4 regions of the Rossellomorea oryzaecorticis genome follow, and region 1 is predicted to be linked to each of the others. Evidence: riboswitches for the same ligand, from Rfam matches in the RefSeq annotation. Region 1 holds a riboswitch; each other region holds the start of a gene.
The links. A riboswitch is a leader RNA that binds a small molecule or an ion and turns the genes downstream of it on or off. The one in region 1 is predicted to bind S-adenosylmethionine.
Positions count from the first base shown of each region.

Region 2: it holds a riboswitch for S-adenosylmethionine, as region 1 does, so the genes downstream of both, metK (methionine adenosyltransferase) here and ACKA06_RS05255 (methionine ABC transporter ATP-binding protein) in region 1, are expected to answer to the same signal.
Region 3: it holds a riboswitch for S-adenosylmethionine, as region 1 does, so the genes downstream of both, ACKA06_RS05960 (methionine ABC transporter ATP-binding protein) here and ACKA06_RS05255 (methionine ABC transporter ATP-binding protein) in region 1, are expected to answer to the same signal.
Region 4: it holds a riboswitch for S-adenosylmethionine, as region 1 does, so the genes downstream of both, ACKA06_RS19700 (Na+/H+ antiporter NhaC family protein) here and ACKA06_RS05255 (methionine ABC transporter ATP-binding protein) in region 1, are expected to answer to the same signal.

Region 1 covers NZ_JBJOSA010000003.1:208,436-212,470, reverse strand. The annotation lists gene uvrA (excinuclease ABC subunit UvrA) at 1-2,068, shown strand, start outside; SAM riboswitch class I at 2,544-2,648, shown strand; gene ACKA06_RS05255 (methionine ABC transporter ATP-binding protein) at 2,770-3,795, shown strand; gene ACKA06_RS05250 (methionine ABC transporter permease) at 3,785-4,035, shown strand, end outside.
Region 2 covers NZ_JBJOSA010000014.1:2,670-6,704, forward strand. The annotation lists gene pckA (phosphoenolpyruvate carboxykinase (ATP)) at 117-1,706, opposite strand; SAM riboswitch class I at 2,037-2,177, shown strand; gene metK (methionine adenosyltransferase) at 2,403-3,602, shown strand; gene ACKA06_RS15270 (gamma carbonic anhydrase) at 3,992-4,035, opposite strand, start outside.
Region 3 covers NZ_JBJOSA010000003.1:381,152-385,186, reverse strand. The annotation lists gene ACKA06_RS05980 (YfhE family protein) at 1-21, shown strand, start outside; gene ACKA06_RS05975 (DUF1659 domain-containing protein) at 241-459, shown strand; gene ACKA06_RS05970 (DUF2922 domain-containing protein) at 498-716, shown strand; gene ACKA06_RS05965 (hypothetical protein) at 771-1,463, opposite strand; SAM riboswitch class I at 1,969-2,075, shown strand; gene ACKA06_RS05960 (methionine ABC transporter ATP-binding protein) at 2,166-3,179, shown strand; gene ACKA06_RS05955 (methionine ABC transporter permease) at 3,169-3,834, shown strand; gene ACKA06_RS05950 (MetQ/NlpA family ABC transporter substrate-binding protein) at 3,862-4,035, shown strand, end outside.
Region 4 covers NZ_JBJOSA010000027.1:32,169-36,203, reverse strand. The annotation lists gene ACKA06_RS19705 (MFS transporter) at 358-1,530, opposite strand; SAM riboswitch class I at 1,799-1,903, shown strand; gene ACKA06_RS19700 (Na+/H+ antiporter NhaC family protein) at 1,988-3,304, shown strand; gene ACKA06_RS19695 ((S)-benzoin forming benzil reductase) at 3,350-4,035, opposite strand, start outside.

The DNA.
Region 1 (4,035 bases):
CAACAGTCCATTCGGGGCATGCCCCAGCTGTGACGGCCTTGGAACGAAGCTTGAAGTGGACAAGGACCTCGTCATCCCGAACTGGGACCGCACATTGAACGAGCACGCGATCGCCCCGTGGGAGCCGAGCAGTTCACAATACTATCCATCCCTTTTGAAGGCAGTCTGCGATCACTACAGCATCCCGATGGATGTGCCGGTCAAGGATATCCCGAAAGATAAAATGGATAAAATTCTGAAGGGGTCGGGCAGGGATGAAATCTACTTCCGCTATGAAAACGACTTCGGCCAGGTGCGCGAGAATTATCTCCGCTTTGAAGGAGTCATGAAAAATATCGAGCGGCGCTACCGTGAAACAAGCTCGGACTATATCCGGGAGCAGATGGAGAAATACATGGCGCAGCAGGACTGCCCGACTTGTAACGGGCACCGCCTGAAGGAAGAAAGCCTGGCGGTGAAGGTGGACGCTCTCCATATCGGGGAAGTCACTGCATTCTCGATCGAGGAAGCGGACAACTTCTTTGCACAGCTTGAACTTTCCGAAAAAGACATGAAAATCGCAAGGCTGATCCTTAGGGAAATCCGTGAGCGACTCGGCTTCCTTGTGAATGTAGGTCTTGATTATCTGACATTAAGCCGTGCAGCAGGAACCCTTTCCGGAGGGGAAGCACAGCGGATCCGTCTCGCGACCCAGATCGGATCGCGCCTGACGGGAGTCCTGTATATCCTGGATGAGCCATCCATCGGACTTCATCAGCGGGACAATGACCGATTGATCGATACACTCAAGAATATGCGTGATATCGGAAATACCTTGATCGTTGTAGAGCATGATGAGGATACGATGCTTGCAGCCGATTATCTGATCGATATCGGTCCCGGAGCAGGTGTACACGGTGGAAATGTCATTTCAGCCGGAACACCCCAAGAAGTCATGGATGACAAAAAATCCTTAACAGGACAGTATTTATCCGGAAAGAGATTCATTCCGCTTCCTCAGGAAAGGCGTAAGCCGGATGGAAGATATCTTGAAATTGTCGGCGCCAAGGAAAACAACTTGAACAACGTGAAAGCAAAGTTTCCGCTCGGTGTCTTTACGGCGGTCACAGGGGTTTCCGGTTCAGGAAAGAGTACTCTGATCAATGAGATCCTTCACAAATCCCTGGCGCAAAAGCTTCATAATGCCAAAACCAAACCTGGTGAGCACAAAGAAGTGAAAGGGATCGACCATCTCGAAAAAGTCATCGATATCGATCAGTCACCGATCGGACGTACCCCTAGATCGAATCCGGCAACCTACACAGGCGTATTCGATGATATCCGTGATGTTTTTGCAACCACCAATGAAGCAAAGGTGCGCGGGTATAAAAAAGGACGCTTCAGCTTCAACGTAAAAGGCGGAAGATGCGAAGCCTGCCGCGGTGACGGAATCATCAAAATCGAAATGCACTTCCTGCCGGACGTATATGTCCCATGTGAAGTATGTCATGGTAAACGATACAACCGTGAAACGCTTGAAGTGAAATACAAGGATAAGAATATTGCGGATGTTCTTCAAATGACAGTGGAAGATGCGGTGAAGTTCTTCGAAAACATCCCGAAAATCAAACGGAAGCTTCAAACGATCTTTGATGTCGGGTTAGGCTATATCACACTCGGCCAGCCTGCGACGACCCTTTCAGGAGGAGAAGCGCAGCGTGTAAAACTGGCATCCGAGCTGCACCGCCGTTCAACCGGCCGTTCGCTTTACATCCTGGACGAACCGACAACGGGTCTCCATGTCGATGACATTTCACGTCTGCTCACCGTCCTTCAGCGCCTGGTCGATAACGGCGATACCGTACTCGTCATCGAGCACAACCTCGACGTCATCAAAGCGGCCGACTACATCGTCGACCTCGGACCTGAAGGCGGCGACAAAGGCGGAACCATCATCGCCAGCGGAACCCCGGAAAAAGTCGCGGAAGCCAAAGGATCCTATACCGGTAAGTACTTGAAGCCAATCCTTGAACGTGACCGCGAACGGATGAAAAAGAAAATCCGCGAGAAGGAAGAAGTGACGAGTTAACGATTGATGAAAGAGAGTTAGGAGAAATCCTGCTCTCTTTTTTTGCTGTTGGTTATGAAGGATTTTCTCTTGAATTAGTACACTGAGTGGATTGGAGCGGAAGGCATTTGACTCCGACGGGATTTAGAGGAAATGTCGAGACCTGTCCAGCTCCGGCGGCTAGAGGCTCGAGGTCATAAGTCAAACAAGCCAAAAAGGCAAAGAGCGCCTTTCCGGCTTGTTCGCCTTATGCTTGTCGCCTCTGAACGAGCCGCCTGAGCAATTCTTCCCGCAGGCAAAGCCGAGGAGGCTCGCCTTCCTCCCCGCGGAAAGCAAATGCCTGGAGAGCAAAGGAACGGTCAAAGTTTACACGGAAATCAACTGCGGTGATTAAAATCAAAATTCTTCAAAAACAGGATTGACAAACCAATTAGAATCCTTTACCATTACCCTAATGCTTAAACGCATCATAACTTTAACTTAATAAAGTGATATCTTCTTATCCAGAGAGGTGGAGGGACTGGCCCTGCGAAACCTCGGCAACGGGTTCTTATGAATACCGTGCCAATTCCATCAAGTCATATGACTTGAGAGATGAGAAGAGCGGGACATATACATATTTGTGCCTCTCTTCTTATGAAGGGGGGCACTTTTTATTTTTCATCCATGTCCTTCAAATACCGGCATCAAGAAGAATACACAGTGAAAGGAGCAAGTCCTGTATGATCAGAGTTCAGAATGTTACGAAAGTATTCGAGACGAAAGACGGTCCGTTCACCGCATTGAAGGATGTGTCCTTTGAAGTGAAGAAGGGAGAAATATACGGCGTGATCGGGTTCAGCGGAGCGGGAAAAAGCACGCTTGTCCGCTGTCTCAATTTTTTAGAGAAACCATCATCGGGTGATATTTTCATAGAGGGGCGCAGCCTGAAAGATCAGTCAGCAGTTGATCTGAGGAAAGAGCGTCACCGCATCGGGATGATTTTTCAGCACTTCAATCTATTTCAATCCCGGACGGTGGCAGGAAATATCGCCTATCCTCTGAAACTGGCAAAATGGCCGAAAGAAAAAATCAGCGAGAGGGTAAAGGAATTGCTCGCGTTTGTCGGCCTTGAAGATAAAGCGAAGCATTATCCGGATGAATTGTCCGGAGGGCAGAAGCAAAGGGTGGGTATCGCAAGGGCCCTTGCGACATCCCCTTCGATCCTGCTTTGTGACGAAGCAACATCCGCACTTGATCCACAGACGACGGAATCGATCCTGAACTTATTAAAGAGAATCAACGCGGAATATGGCATTACGATTGTGATGATCACCCACGAAATGGGGGTCATCCGGGAAATCTGCGACAAAGTGGCCGTCATGGAAAACGGGAAAATCGTTGAAGAGGGCAGTGTCTTCGAAATCTTTTCCAACCCGCAGACCTCGACAACGAAAAACTTCGTGAAGAGCGTCATGAATGATCAGCTGCCGGCATCGGTTCTCGATAAATTGAATGACAGCAAAGAAGGGCGCGTCTGCCGCCTCATTTTCAAAGGAGATTCGACAGGCACGCCGATCCTGTCCGAAACGGCAAAGAAATTCAATGCCCACATCAATGTATTATTCGGCCAGATCACAGAACTCCAGGGCAAGCCGTTCGGAAATCTCATCGTACAGATCATCGGCAGCAAGAAAGAAACGGAAGAAATTTTGGATTATTGGAAGAACAGAGTATTTGTAAGCGAGGTGGAGAAGCGTGCAAGTTAATTGGGAATTATTCTGGCCGAGAATCATAGAAGCGACATGGGATACAGTGGCGATGGTGTCATTCTCCCTCCTGTTTGCAACGTTGATCGGGCTTCCGCTCGGCATCATCGTCGTGGTAACGAGGAAGGGACACTTACTTGAAAATAAAGCCGTCTTTTCAGTATTGAGCAGCATCATCAACGTATTCCGTTCAATCCCGTTCATCATCTTGATGGTGGCCATCATCCCCTTTACAAGATT
Region 2 (4,035 bases), on a different contig from region 1:
GATTACCGCCCATGCCTCCAGATGAGACAACCAAGAATTAAGATCATCCCCGCAAAACCCGCCCCAAAAATAAAAAAAGCCCAACACATTTGAAGTGCTGGACTCTTCTGCATGAATTATTTTACTGACGGACCGCCTTTTGCTTCGATTTCGGCTGGAACGTTAGTGAATTTCTTGAAGTTGTCGTTGAATTGGCTGGCAAGTTCGGTCGCTTTCGCTTTGTACGCTTTTTCATCCGACCATGTCTTAACCGGCTGCAGTACCTCATCCGGTACTCCAGGTACGTGTACAGGGATGTTCAGGCCGAAGATTTCGTCCTTTTCGGTTTCGACGTTCGTCAGTTCCCCTTCCAATGCTGCCTGCACCATCGCACGCGTGAATGAAAGCTTCATTCGGCTGCCGACGCCATATTCACCGCCGGTCCATCCAGTATTCACGAGATACACTTCTGCATTATGCTCATCGATTTTCTTTCCGAGCATTTCAGCATAACGAGTAGCTGCAAGCGGCAGGAATGGCGAACCGAAGCATGTTGAGAATGTTGCCTGCGGCGAAGTGATGCCGCGCTCGGTTCCAGCAAGCTTGGAAGTGTATCCGCTCAGGAAGTGGTACATTGCCTGTTCTTTTGTCAGTTTGCTGATCGGAGGCAGTACGCCGAATGCATCCGCAGTCAGGAATACGATTGTATTAGGGTGTCCGGCCACGCTTGGCTCCACGATATTTTCCATTGCCTGGAGCGGATAAGCGGCACGGGTATTTTCTGTTAAACTGTTATCCTCATAATCCGGAATGCGTGAATCGTCATCAAGCACGACATTCTCAAGGACTGATCCGAATCGGATGGCATCGAAGATTTGAGGCTCTTTTTCACGGGTCAGCCCGATGCATTTTGCATAGCAGCCGCCTTCGATATTGAATACGCCGTTCGGCGACCATCCGTGTTCGTCGTCTCCGATAAGACGGCGGTTGGGATCTGCCGATAAAGTCGTCTTCCCGGTTCCGGAAAGTCCGAAGAATAAGGCAACATCGCCTTCGCGGCCTACATTCGCCGAGCAGTGCATGGAAAGGATATCGGCTTCAGGGAGCATGTAGTTCATGACTGAGAAGATTGACTTTTTCATTTCTCCTGCATATTCAGTCCCGCCGATCAGGACGATGCGTTTTTCAAATGAAACAATGATGAATGTTTCCGAGTTGGTGCCGTCAACCGCGGGATCTGCTTTAAAGTTAGGGGCAGAAACGATCGTGAATTCGGAATTGTGAGAGATTAGCTCCTCCGCACTTGGACGGATGAAAAGCTGGTGCGCGAAAAGGTTATGCCACGCAAATTCATTGATCACCTGAATCGGCAGTCTATGTTTTGGATCTGCGCCTGCAAACCCGTTGAAGACGAATACTTCTTCTTTTTCTTTTAAGTATGCAAGGACTTTATGATATAATTTATCGAATGATTCAGCGGAGATTGGCTGATTGACAGATCCCCAATCAATCTTATCTTTCGTAGTAGGCTCCTCGACGATGAATTTATCTTTAGGAGAGCGCCCTGTATATGTTCCAGTTTCAGCTCTTACCGCACCCGAAGAAGTTAAAACGCCTTCATTTCTATGGAGAACTTTTTCCACTAATTGTGAAACAGACAGTTGATTTTTTATGTTTTGACCGTTAAGTAATTCTGTTAACTCATTAGACATGCTCACTGAATTCATTAGAACCCTTCCTTTATATAAATTTAAATACCTTGTATCTTTTCAAAAATAGTATAACACAATTAATTTATTAGTCTATACTATTTAGTCATTTTTTATATTGTGACTTAAACTTGTAACATTTTCCTTAAAATCCGCACCTTATTTCTCCTTATTAGAGCAGTTTATGCTTGTCCACCGGAAAATCATCATGCATTTACCCATGGTTGTTATGTTTCTTCTTATATATTTGAGTCGTTTATCCAGTCGGATTTACCGGGAATCTTTTCATACTAAAAAACATTTGACACTCTTGAGTATTTAACGTTATTATTGTACCTTGAACGGATACTCTTATCCTGAGCTGGTGGAGGGAGCAGACCCTATGAAACCCAGCAACCTGCTAAATAGATAGTGGGTCCTTCTTATTGAAGGATCCCATGAAGCGAAGGTGCTAAACTGAGGCAAGGTGGATACCTTGAACGATAAGAGAGAAAAGGCGCGGCTATGATCTGAAACCTTTCCTCTTTGTGCTTTTTAGAGGAAGGGTTTTTTCTGTTTTTATAGTCTGCATAATTAGTTAAATCTCAGGTTTTATATAAGGGCCTTCCTTATAAAAAAACCATGTTTACTTCATACTACTTAGGGAAATGAGTACCGTATCTGTTTATTTGTTTTGCCGGTAAAGCCGGCAATTACGCTTAAGGAGGAACCTTGATGTCAACTAAACGTCGTCTGTTTACATCTGAGTCCGTAACTGAAGGACACCCAGATAAGATTTGTGACCAAATCTCTGATTCAATTCTTGATGCCATTTTAACGAATGATCCGAATGCCCGCGTGGCTTGTGAAACATCTGTTACAACAGGCCTTGTGCTTGTTGCAGGTGAAATCACGACGAGTACGTATGTGGACATTCCGAAAATCGTCCGTGAAACGATTCGCGGGATCGGCTACACTCGTGCAAAATATGGTTTCGATGCCGAAACTTGTGCTGTATTGACATCAATCGACGAGCAGTCCGCAGATATCGCCCAGGGTGTAGACCAGGCGCTTGAAGCTCGTGAAGGGCAAATGTCCGATGAAGAAATCGAAGCGATCGGTGCAGGGGACCAGGGGCTGATGTTCGGATTTGCGTGCAACGAAACGAAGGAGCTTATGCCGCTTCCGATCTCGCTTGCTCACAAAATATCCCGTCAATTGACTGAAGTCCGTAAAGAAGAAGTTCTTCCTTACCTACGTCCGGACGGTAAAACCCAGGTAACTGTTGAGTATGATGAAAACGATAAGCCTGTGCGTATCGACACGATCGTCATCTCTACACAGCATCACCCTGAAGTTTCACTTGAACAGATCCAGCGCAACCTGAAGGAATATGTCATCGATCCGGTTGTACCGAAAGAACTGATCGACGAAAACACTAAATACTTCATCAACCCGACTGGCCGCTTCGTCATCGGCGGACCTCAAGGGGATGCAGGTCTTACAGGCCGCAAGATCATCGTTGACACGTACGGCGGTTATGCACGCCACGGCGGCGGTGCCTTCTCCGGTAAGGATGCAACGAAGGTTGACCGATCTGCAGCTTATGCAGCACGCTATGTTGCGAAAAACATCGTGGCAGCAGGACTTGCTGAGAAATGTGAAGTCCAACTGGCGTATGCAATCGGTGTAGCTCAGCCTGTTTCGATCTCAGTCGATACATTCGGAACGGGTAAAGTTTCGGAGGATGTATTGGTTGATGTGGTTCGCAATAACTTTGACCTTCGCCCGGCAGGAATCATCAAGATGCTCGACCTTCGCCGTCCGATCTACAAGCAGACAGCTGCTTACGGACACTTCGGCCGCAACGATCTTGATCTTCCTTGGGAGCGTACGGACAAAGCTGAAGCATTGAAAGCAGAAGCTCTTAACTAATAGCAGGTATAAAAAAACCAGCACCTTTACGGGTGTTGGTTTTTTTGATGGAATTCCTTCGGGTAGGGGATGAAAGGAATATGTGGGTGAAGAGTGCGGGTTGAAAAGCAGAGCGAATGCAGGATTTGTCGTATTTTGCAGATTGGTCGATATATCGGGATTTTGGTCGATAAAAAGATATTCTGGCCGATATACTGTGCATTTGCACGATAAAATAAAAAAACGGGAGATATAATTTCATCCCGGGTGATAAAATAATAAGCACCAGCATTCTCTATTCTGCTGCAGGTTTCTAATTGCCGATCCGGCCAAAATTAAGACCGGATCAGTATATCCCGTTTTTTAACAGTAGTAATCCAGCTGGGATTGGGGTATCACAAGTATAAGAATCAAAATGGTTTGATGCTTTTATAATACTGTCCTTTTTCTGCAT
Region 3 (4,035 bases), 170 kb from region 1:
GTGAAGAGTGATCGTGAATAGTGGAGTGACGTTAAAACCCTCTTATAACCGCATTTTAAATGTGGTTATAAGAGGGTTTTTTATTGTTGGGAAATTGGAGAATCAAGGTCGATTAGGCAAAAATGGACGAGCCCCACCCTTATTGATACTGCTTATGGAATTATTAATGAAAATGTTTTTTCTTAGGTGTCCTTTTCCTCCCCCAATCCCTATATAAAAGGTGAAAGGAGGTGAGGCACAATGGCAACAGCGGATTTGAAAGGAACGAAGCTGAGATTTGCATATAACGACGGGATGGATGAGAAAGGCAACCCGAAGTACAAGTACAAATCATACAGCTACATCAAAGGTTCGGCCACTGCAGATGAGATGCACAGCGCGGCTCAATCACTTGCAGGACTCTCCGAGAAAAACTTATTCAACGTAGAAAAGATCCAAAACTTCGATATCAACGCATAATGGGGGTGGAATTTTTATAGAAAGGAGGGGATTTTAACATGGCAAAAGTACTTGAACTTGAATTCAAGACAGAAACCGGCAAAATAGCGAAAATCAGCGTCAACGATCCAATCGACCCGATCGATACCGTCCAGGTGAAAGCAGCAATGGACAACCTTATCGCAACCGGCGTATTCGGAAGCTCAGGCGGCGCACTGGTAAGCGTAGATGGCGCACGCGTGGTAGAACGTAATGTAACAGACTATGAAGTCTTATAATAAAAAAAACTCACCTGATTTGTTCTTCAGGTGAGTTTCTTCATGGATAGGAGCCTAACGCAGCGGCACCTCAAATGTTTCCTCATCCATCTTCACTTGGAGTACTAAAGGTTTATCCGTTTGGGATACTGGTTTTGGCACCTGGGCGTAAAAATGGACCTTGCTTTCCGTTAAAGCGTCGACGCTGGACAGTGTTTTAAATGTATTGCCTTCCTCTGTTTCAGCAGCACCGTACATGTCAAATTCGTGCTTGCCGTCATAAGTCAAATAAAAGTTTATCGGGGACAACGGTCCATCAAAGCTGACTGAATCAGTTGTGTCATTTGAAATGGTTCCAGTCATATGTAAGAAGATTTCAGAATCACTGATGATTTTCCTGTTAGACATCGAGTCTTCAGGGTCTGCATTGGAAGATTTGAATTCGGTAGTGAATTCAGCTTTATCCAGCGTGATAATGACTGAATCGTCATCGTATTTAAATACCTTCTTCTCATCCAGGATGTTTTCAGAAGGCTGGGCATCTTGATCTTCCTCTTTTTCAGTTGATGCTTCAAACACTTCGCCTTCACTTTCATCTTCGCCTGCAACTTCAGCGCTTTCATCCCCGTCGGTATTTTCCATTGAAACCTTTTCGTTATCTTTGTTTTCAGCATTGGCATCCCCAGAAGATTTCTCCGAAGTTCCGCAGCCTGCAAGCAAAAGCATAAGTACTGCAATCAACATTGCATTCAGTCGTATCATTTTCATCAATCCTTCAGCTCCCATAGTTAATAGTTTACTAGTAAACAAGCAAAAAGCCCCAACTAATTTAACATATATTCCCTTATTCTGCTAGATTAAAACATCTATTTTACTACAAAATGAAACTTTATAATCATGCGTGATTAGGTCTTTGTATTCAGTTGCGCACAAGGTTATCTACATTTTAATTAAACGTTTGTTTAAACCTTCAAAAGGCTGTCCCATCAAGAGTTTGAGATGTTAATCAAACGTTTGATTAAAAAGATAAAGGTGCCTTAAATGGGAGGAATGATTTTAGCTCAACCCAGCTTTTGATTGGAGTGGAAAGCGAAGCCTTCCACGGAAATCAAAAGCGGTATACAAGGAATTATTTTTGGAGGGGGATTTTCTTTTAACCACAACAAAGAAATCGCTTACATAAAAAATCAATTCAAAATCCTTTATTGACTTTCCAAAACAAACCATATAATATCACCTATAAGATTAAAAACTCAAACAATTAAATATTTTCAAATTATCAAGAGCGACCGAGGGATCAGGCCCTGTGACGTCCGGCAACCTCCATTTATGGAACGGTGCTAATTCCTGCAGAATGGGTTTCATTCTGAAAGATAAGTCGATGACATAAGCGCGATGCTTCTTTCAGTAATTGAAAGAAGCATTTTTTATTTGGCAAACAACATTGAAAAAAGAAAAGGGGTGTGAATGATGATCAGAATCAACAATCTAGTAAAAGAATACAAAACAAAAAAGCAGACGGTCCTCGGTGTGGATAATGTCTCCGTCACCATTGAAAAAGGGGAAATCTTCGGTATCGTCGGCTACAGCGGGGCGGGGAAAAGCTCTCTGATCCGATGCCTGAACTTACTGGAAAAACCGACATCCGGGGAGATCATCATCGACGGTCAGGACCTGACAAAGCTGAATTCCAGGGAACTCCGACTCGCACGTCAGAAAATCAGCATGATCTTTCAGCATTTCCACCTCATTAAAGCGAAAACGGTGTATGAAAATCTCGCTTTTGCTTTGAAAGCAGCCAGGGTGCCGAAGTCAGAAATTGAACCAAGGGTGACCGAATTGCTGGAGATGGTCGGACTTAGCGACAAAGCTCAAGCCTATCCCGCACAGCTGAGCGGCGGCCAGAAACAGCGCGTCGGAATCGCCAGGGCACTCGCAAACAACCCATCCGTCCTCCTATGCGACGAAGCGACCTCAGCACTTGATCCGAGTACAACAAAGTCGATCCTAAAACTGTTAAAAGACATCAACAAACAGCTTGGGCTCACAATCGTCCTCATCACGCACGAAATGGAAGTCGTAAAGGAAATCTGCGATCGGATGGCCGTCATGCAGGACGGGAGAATCGTGGAGGAAGGCCCCGTGTACGACTTGTTCGCAAACCCGAGACAGCCGTTGACAAAACAGTTTATTGAAAATATCCTGCAGTTCGAACTGCCGCCTCACCTATTGAAGAGCCGGACAGGCAAGCTGATCAAAATCCAGTTCAAGGGTTCGATTGCAGAGGAAAGTGTGGTTTCGGAAGTGTTTCAAAAATACAAGGTACGAGGCAATATCCTTCACGGAAAAATCGAATATATCCAGGAAACGCCGCTCGGAATTTTCATCATGGAGCTGATCGGCGAAGAGTCCGAAATACAGGCCGCCATCCGTTATATAACGGCTAAAACACAAAGTCTGGAGGTGCTCGACCGTGCTGCCTGATTCTTTGACTGCGATTTTACCAGAATTGAATAAAGCATTCCTCGAAACCATCTATATGGTCGGCATTTCACTGGCCATCGCGATCCTGATCGGCCTTCCGCTCGGTATCCTGCTTTTTGTGACAGACAAAGGATTGTTCCTGCAGAACGGCTTCATTAAAAAGATCGTCGGCTTCGTCGTCAACATGGTCCGCTCGATCCCATTCATCATTTTATTGGTTGCACTACTGCCGCTTACTAAACTACTGACGGGAACGACGATCGGGCCGACAGCTGCCTCCGTATCACTCTCTGTGGCGGGGATCCCGTTTTTCGCAAGAATGGTAGAGACCGCCCTTCGCGAGATTGATAAGGGAGTCATCGAAGCATCGGTGTCGGTTGGGGCGAGTCCATGGATGATCATCAAGGACGTCCTGCTGCCGGAAGCGAAGCCGGCCGTCATCCAGGCCGTCACGATCACAACCATCAGCCTGGTCGCATATTCCGCCATGGCCGGGATTGTAGGCGGAGGCGGTATTGGTGACCTTGCTATCCGTTTCGGCTATTACCGCTACGACAATACGGTCATGATTACCACGGTCGTCGTGCTGATTTGCCTTGTGCAGCTCATCCAATATACAGGCGACATTTTTGCAAGAGTAGTAGATAAACGATAATCAAAACATTCAGGGGGAAGATTTCAGATGAAAAAATGGTTTTTACTATTAGCAGCAGCATTGACTGTCAGCCTGCTGGCAGCATGCAGTGGAGAAGAAGCAAGTTCTGAAGATAAAAAAGAAATCACGATCGGGGCGACATCCGGTCCTTACAGCGACATGGTCACAAAAGCCATCAAACCAGGTCTTGAGGAAAAAGGA
Region 4 (4,035 bases), on a different contig from region 1:
GAAGTTCCGCTTAACTGCTCAATATGTAACAATATTTAATGGATATTTTACTATAAGCGGAAAAACTCCGGCTATTATTCGTGAAATAGCCGCATTTTTCGATTTAAACGGAATTCTTCCACTAATTTTCAAACGCCAGGGAACCGGCTCTCCTTGTTCTACATAAGGGTGCTAATTATTAATAAAGAATGATGATAAAAAAGCTCGAAACATAATGGCTTCGAGCTTTTTTACGTGCTCATTTCACTGCTAAAGTGTCTACTAATTGAACTGGAAATTACCGTGCGAAAGCACTGCTAATTCAAATGGTGTACTTCAAAACCGAACCCGTTACCGTTTCAGGGAACGTCTTTCTCCTTAATAAGCCAGTGCCTGCTTCTTTTCTTCTTTCATCAAGACAAAGCAAAGGAGGATGCCGATCATGGACAGGAAGGCGAAGAATAGATACACGGCGTAGATGGAGAAGGTCTCCAGGATAAAGCCTCCCACAAACGTGCTGAACCAGTTGCCGAGTCCGTTTCCGATCGCCGAATAAATCGTGACGGCCGTTGCGGTGATGTGAGCGGGCGTAATTTCCCGGATATAACGGAGGCCTGCCGGGACGAACAAACCGATCGCAAGACCCTGCATGACAGCAGAGCTGTATACAAGCCACAGGCTCGGTTCAGTGAAATAAAAGAGCCAGCGGATCATGGAGGCAGCTCCTGCGAGGGCCGCGACCGACAAAAGTCCGAACCTGTCGATCCAGCTGCCTGCGATTCTCATGAACGGAACTTCCGATAATACAGCAATCAAGAATGCGAGCCCTATCCCTGCATATGTCCCGCCCGAATCTTCGACGAATAATCCGAAGTATGTATTATTGGCGAGATTCGGTCCGAATACCATGAAGGTGACGACCAGGAATATGAGGAATTTTTTCAGTCCGAACAATTCTTTCATACCCGCTTTCAAATCGAGCTTGGCCGAGGCTCGTTCCTTTGGGAACCGGAAAGCAAGTACAGCCGACAGCACCAGACATATGAAGAATGTATAGAAAATGATAGTCGGGCCGATGAACCCTTCGGACAGTTTTCCCATCACATATACCGCGACACCAAAGCCCAATGAACCAAATAATCGTATATTTCCATAATTATATTTCACTTTACTCGTATATTTCAGGCTGATACTGTCAGAAACGGGTATGATCGCGCTCTGGAAAACAGCGACAAGGATGGCTGTCAGGAGAATCCCGTAATACAGGTCAGTCACCAGGTATCCCAGTGCAAAAATCCCCGCAACAAGTGACGTAAAAGAGAGTACCTGGGTCGGACGGTTTGTCGTGTCGCTCACCATCCCCCAGACCGGCTGAAAGAAGATCATCATGATGGGTCCGATCGACATGATGGTCCCGATCTGGTAGCCATTCAAACCGACACTTTCACTTAAATAGACGCTTAACAGCGGGTATAGACTGCCCACCCCAAAAAAAGTCAAAAAATAAAAGCCTTGCAAAGTAAAGACTTGATTACGCACCGTTTTTTCCACTTCCGTATCCCCCAGATGTTTTTTTATCCCTATAATACTAGACCTATTTTAGAAGATTGTAAATCCTTTTTATGGATAAAAAAAGACCCTGCGTCTTTCGTCCATTATAAAGGATCCTGTTAGCATAGGGCTTCCCCGGATTGGATCGAATGGACTGGAAATCTTTTATAGTCCCATTAAAAGAATACGGACAAATTTACGTTTGACTTTTTCTCTTAAACGCCTTAAAGTATGTAAGTATAATTTTTAAATGAATATAAACGTATTCTTCTTATCCAGAGAGACGGAGGGACTGGCCCTGTGATGTCTCGGCAGCGGACTCATTTTGAGTGCTGTGCCACATCCAGCAAGCATGATGCTTGAAAGATAAGGGGAGAGTTTCTTTTAATGGAAACCTCTTCTTACCCAAGAAGAGGTTTTTTATTTTCCAACACCATATGCCAAAGGAGTTGTTCAAATGTTTAACGAAAAAGGAAATTTTCTGGCGTTACTGCCATTAGTCATATTTGTTGCACTGTTTCTCGGTGCGGGAATCATTTCAGGTGATTTCTACGCATTCCCGGTACTCGTTTCCATTATTATCGCAGCCGTAGCGGCACTGCTTATGAACCGTAAAGAGTCACTGAATGCAAAAGTGGAACGCTTCGCCAAAGGGGCGGGACACCCTGATATCATGATCATGGTGTTCATCTTCCTATTAGCAGGGGCATTCTCCGGAGTCGCTGAAAAAATGGGTGCCGTTGATTCAACGGTGAACCTGGCTTTATCTGTACTTCCGGAAAATTTGATTATCGTTGGTTTGTTCATCATTGCAGCATTTGTTTCATTATCCATGGGGACCTCAATGGGTACGATCGCAGCGCTTGCGCCGATCGGTGTGGGAATCAGCAACGGCACTGACATCAGCATGCCTATTGCCATGGCAACAGTCATCGGGGGTGCGATGTTCGGTGATAACCTCTCCTTCATTTCCGATACAACAATCGCGGCAGTGCGCACGCAGAAAACAGAAATGAAAGATAAGTTCAAAGTGAATTTCTTCATCGTCCTGCCTGCTGCCATCCTGACGATGCTCATCTTGTTCTTTATCACGGCAGGCAATCAGTCTGCGGTTGAGGCAGGAACGTATGACTGGGTGAAGATCCTCCCTTATCTCGGTGTCATCATCGGGGCATTGGCAGGACTAAATGTGTTCGTGGTGTTATTCGGAGGCATCGTTCTTTCAGGCATCATCGGGTTAGCCGATGGAAGCTTTACCCTTTCGAGCTATTTTGGAAGCGTCGCTGACGGAATGACAGGTATGGCAGAAATCGTCATTCTTTCCGTCCTGATCGGAGGCGTTGTAGAACTGATCCGGTATAACGGCGGCATTCAGGCGCTGCTTTATCTTGCAACACGCAAGATCCGCTCGCCAAAAGGAGCCCAGCTTGCAACTGCAGGACTTGTAAGCTCAACAAATCTTTGCACTGCGAATAATACAATCTCTATCATCATTGCGGGTCCGCTTGCGAAAGAAATCGGTGATAATTACGGTGTCGACGCACGTAAATCGGCAAGTATTCTCGATATCTTCTCCTGCTCCGTGCAAGGCCTGATCCCTTATGGAGCCCAGGCGCTGCTCGTCGCAGAAACAGCGGGAATCTCTCCACTGAGCATCATTGCATATGCTTTCTATCCGATCCTGACAGCAGTATGCGGATTGGCTGCGATCCGCTTTGCGCTGCCGAAGTTCACGCGGGCAAAAGCGCCAAAGGCAAGCACAGCACGCTCATAATATAAAAAGAGACAAAACCGATTAAGGATTTGTCTCTTTTTCTTTTTATAACAAGTCATTCACGTGATACAATTTGCCGGACTCCACGTCTTTTTCCGTTACAAGATCCACAAGGGCGCCAGCTACTGTATCCGCACCCCTCAGCATCCCCTGCTCCTTGTATCGCTTGAAGTTTTCTACATCTGCGAAAGCTTCTTCAGAAGAAGAACGGATGGTGCCCTGCATATCCGTGTCCATCACTCCCGGACTGAACGCAATCACTTTGTGGCGGCTGCCCATTTTTGAAAGTTCAAGACTGACGGTTTCGGTCAGCATATTGATGCCGGCCTTCGTGGAACAATAGGTACTCCACCCATAGACTGGCCTGCTCCCCGCCCCGGAACTCACATTGACCATGATCAGCTTGCTTCTATCAGATTCTTGCAAGGCTTTCAGCATTTCATTTGTAACAATCATGGGGGACAGCAGATTGACATTCACGCTTGTCTCAAGATCGGCATTCTCCACCTGCCCCGATGGATTGATAGGTGTCACCACTCCGGCGTTTTGAATCAAAAAGACTCGTTCGGCGTTGGCTTCCAATACTTTTTCTCCTGCCTTCTTCGCTGCCTTCCCGGTTTCATCGGGATTGGAAAGATCGCATCGCACGAACTCATAGGAGACTCCTTCTCCTTCACACATCGATTTTAGTGCCTCATTATCCGATCTTGAAATATTGATCAGTGAAATCC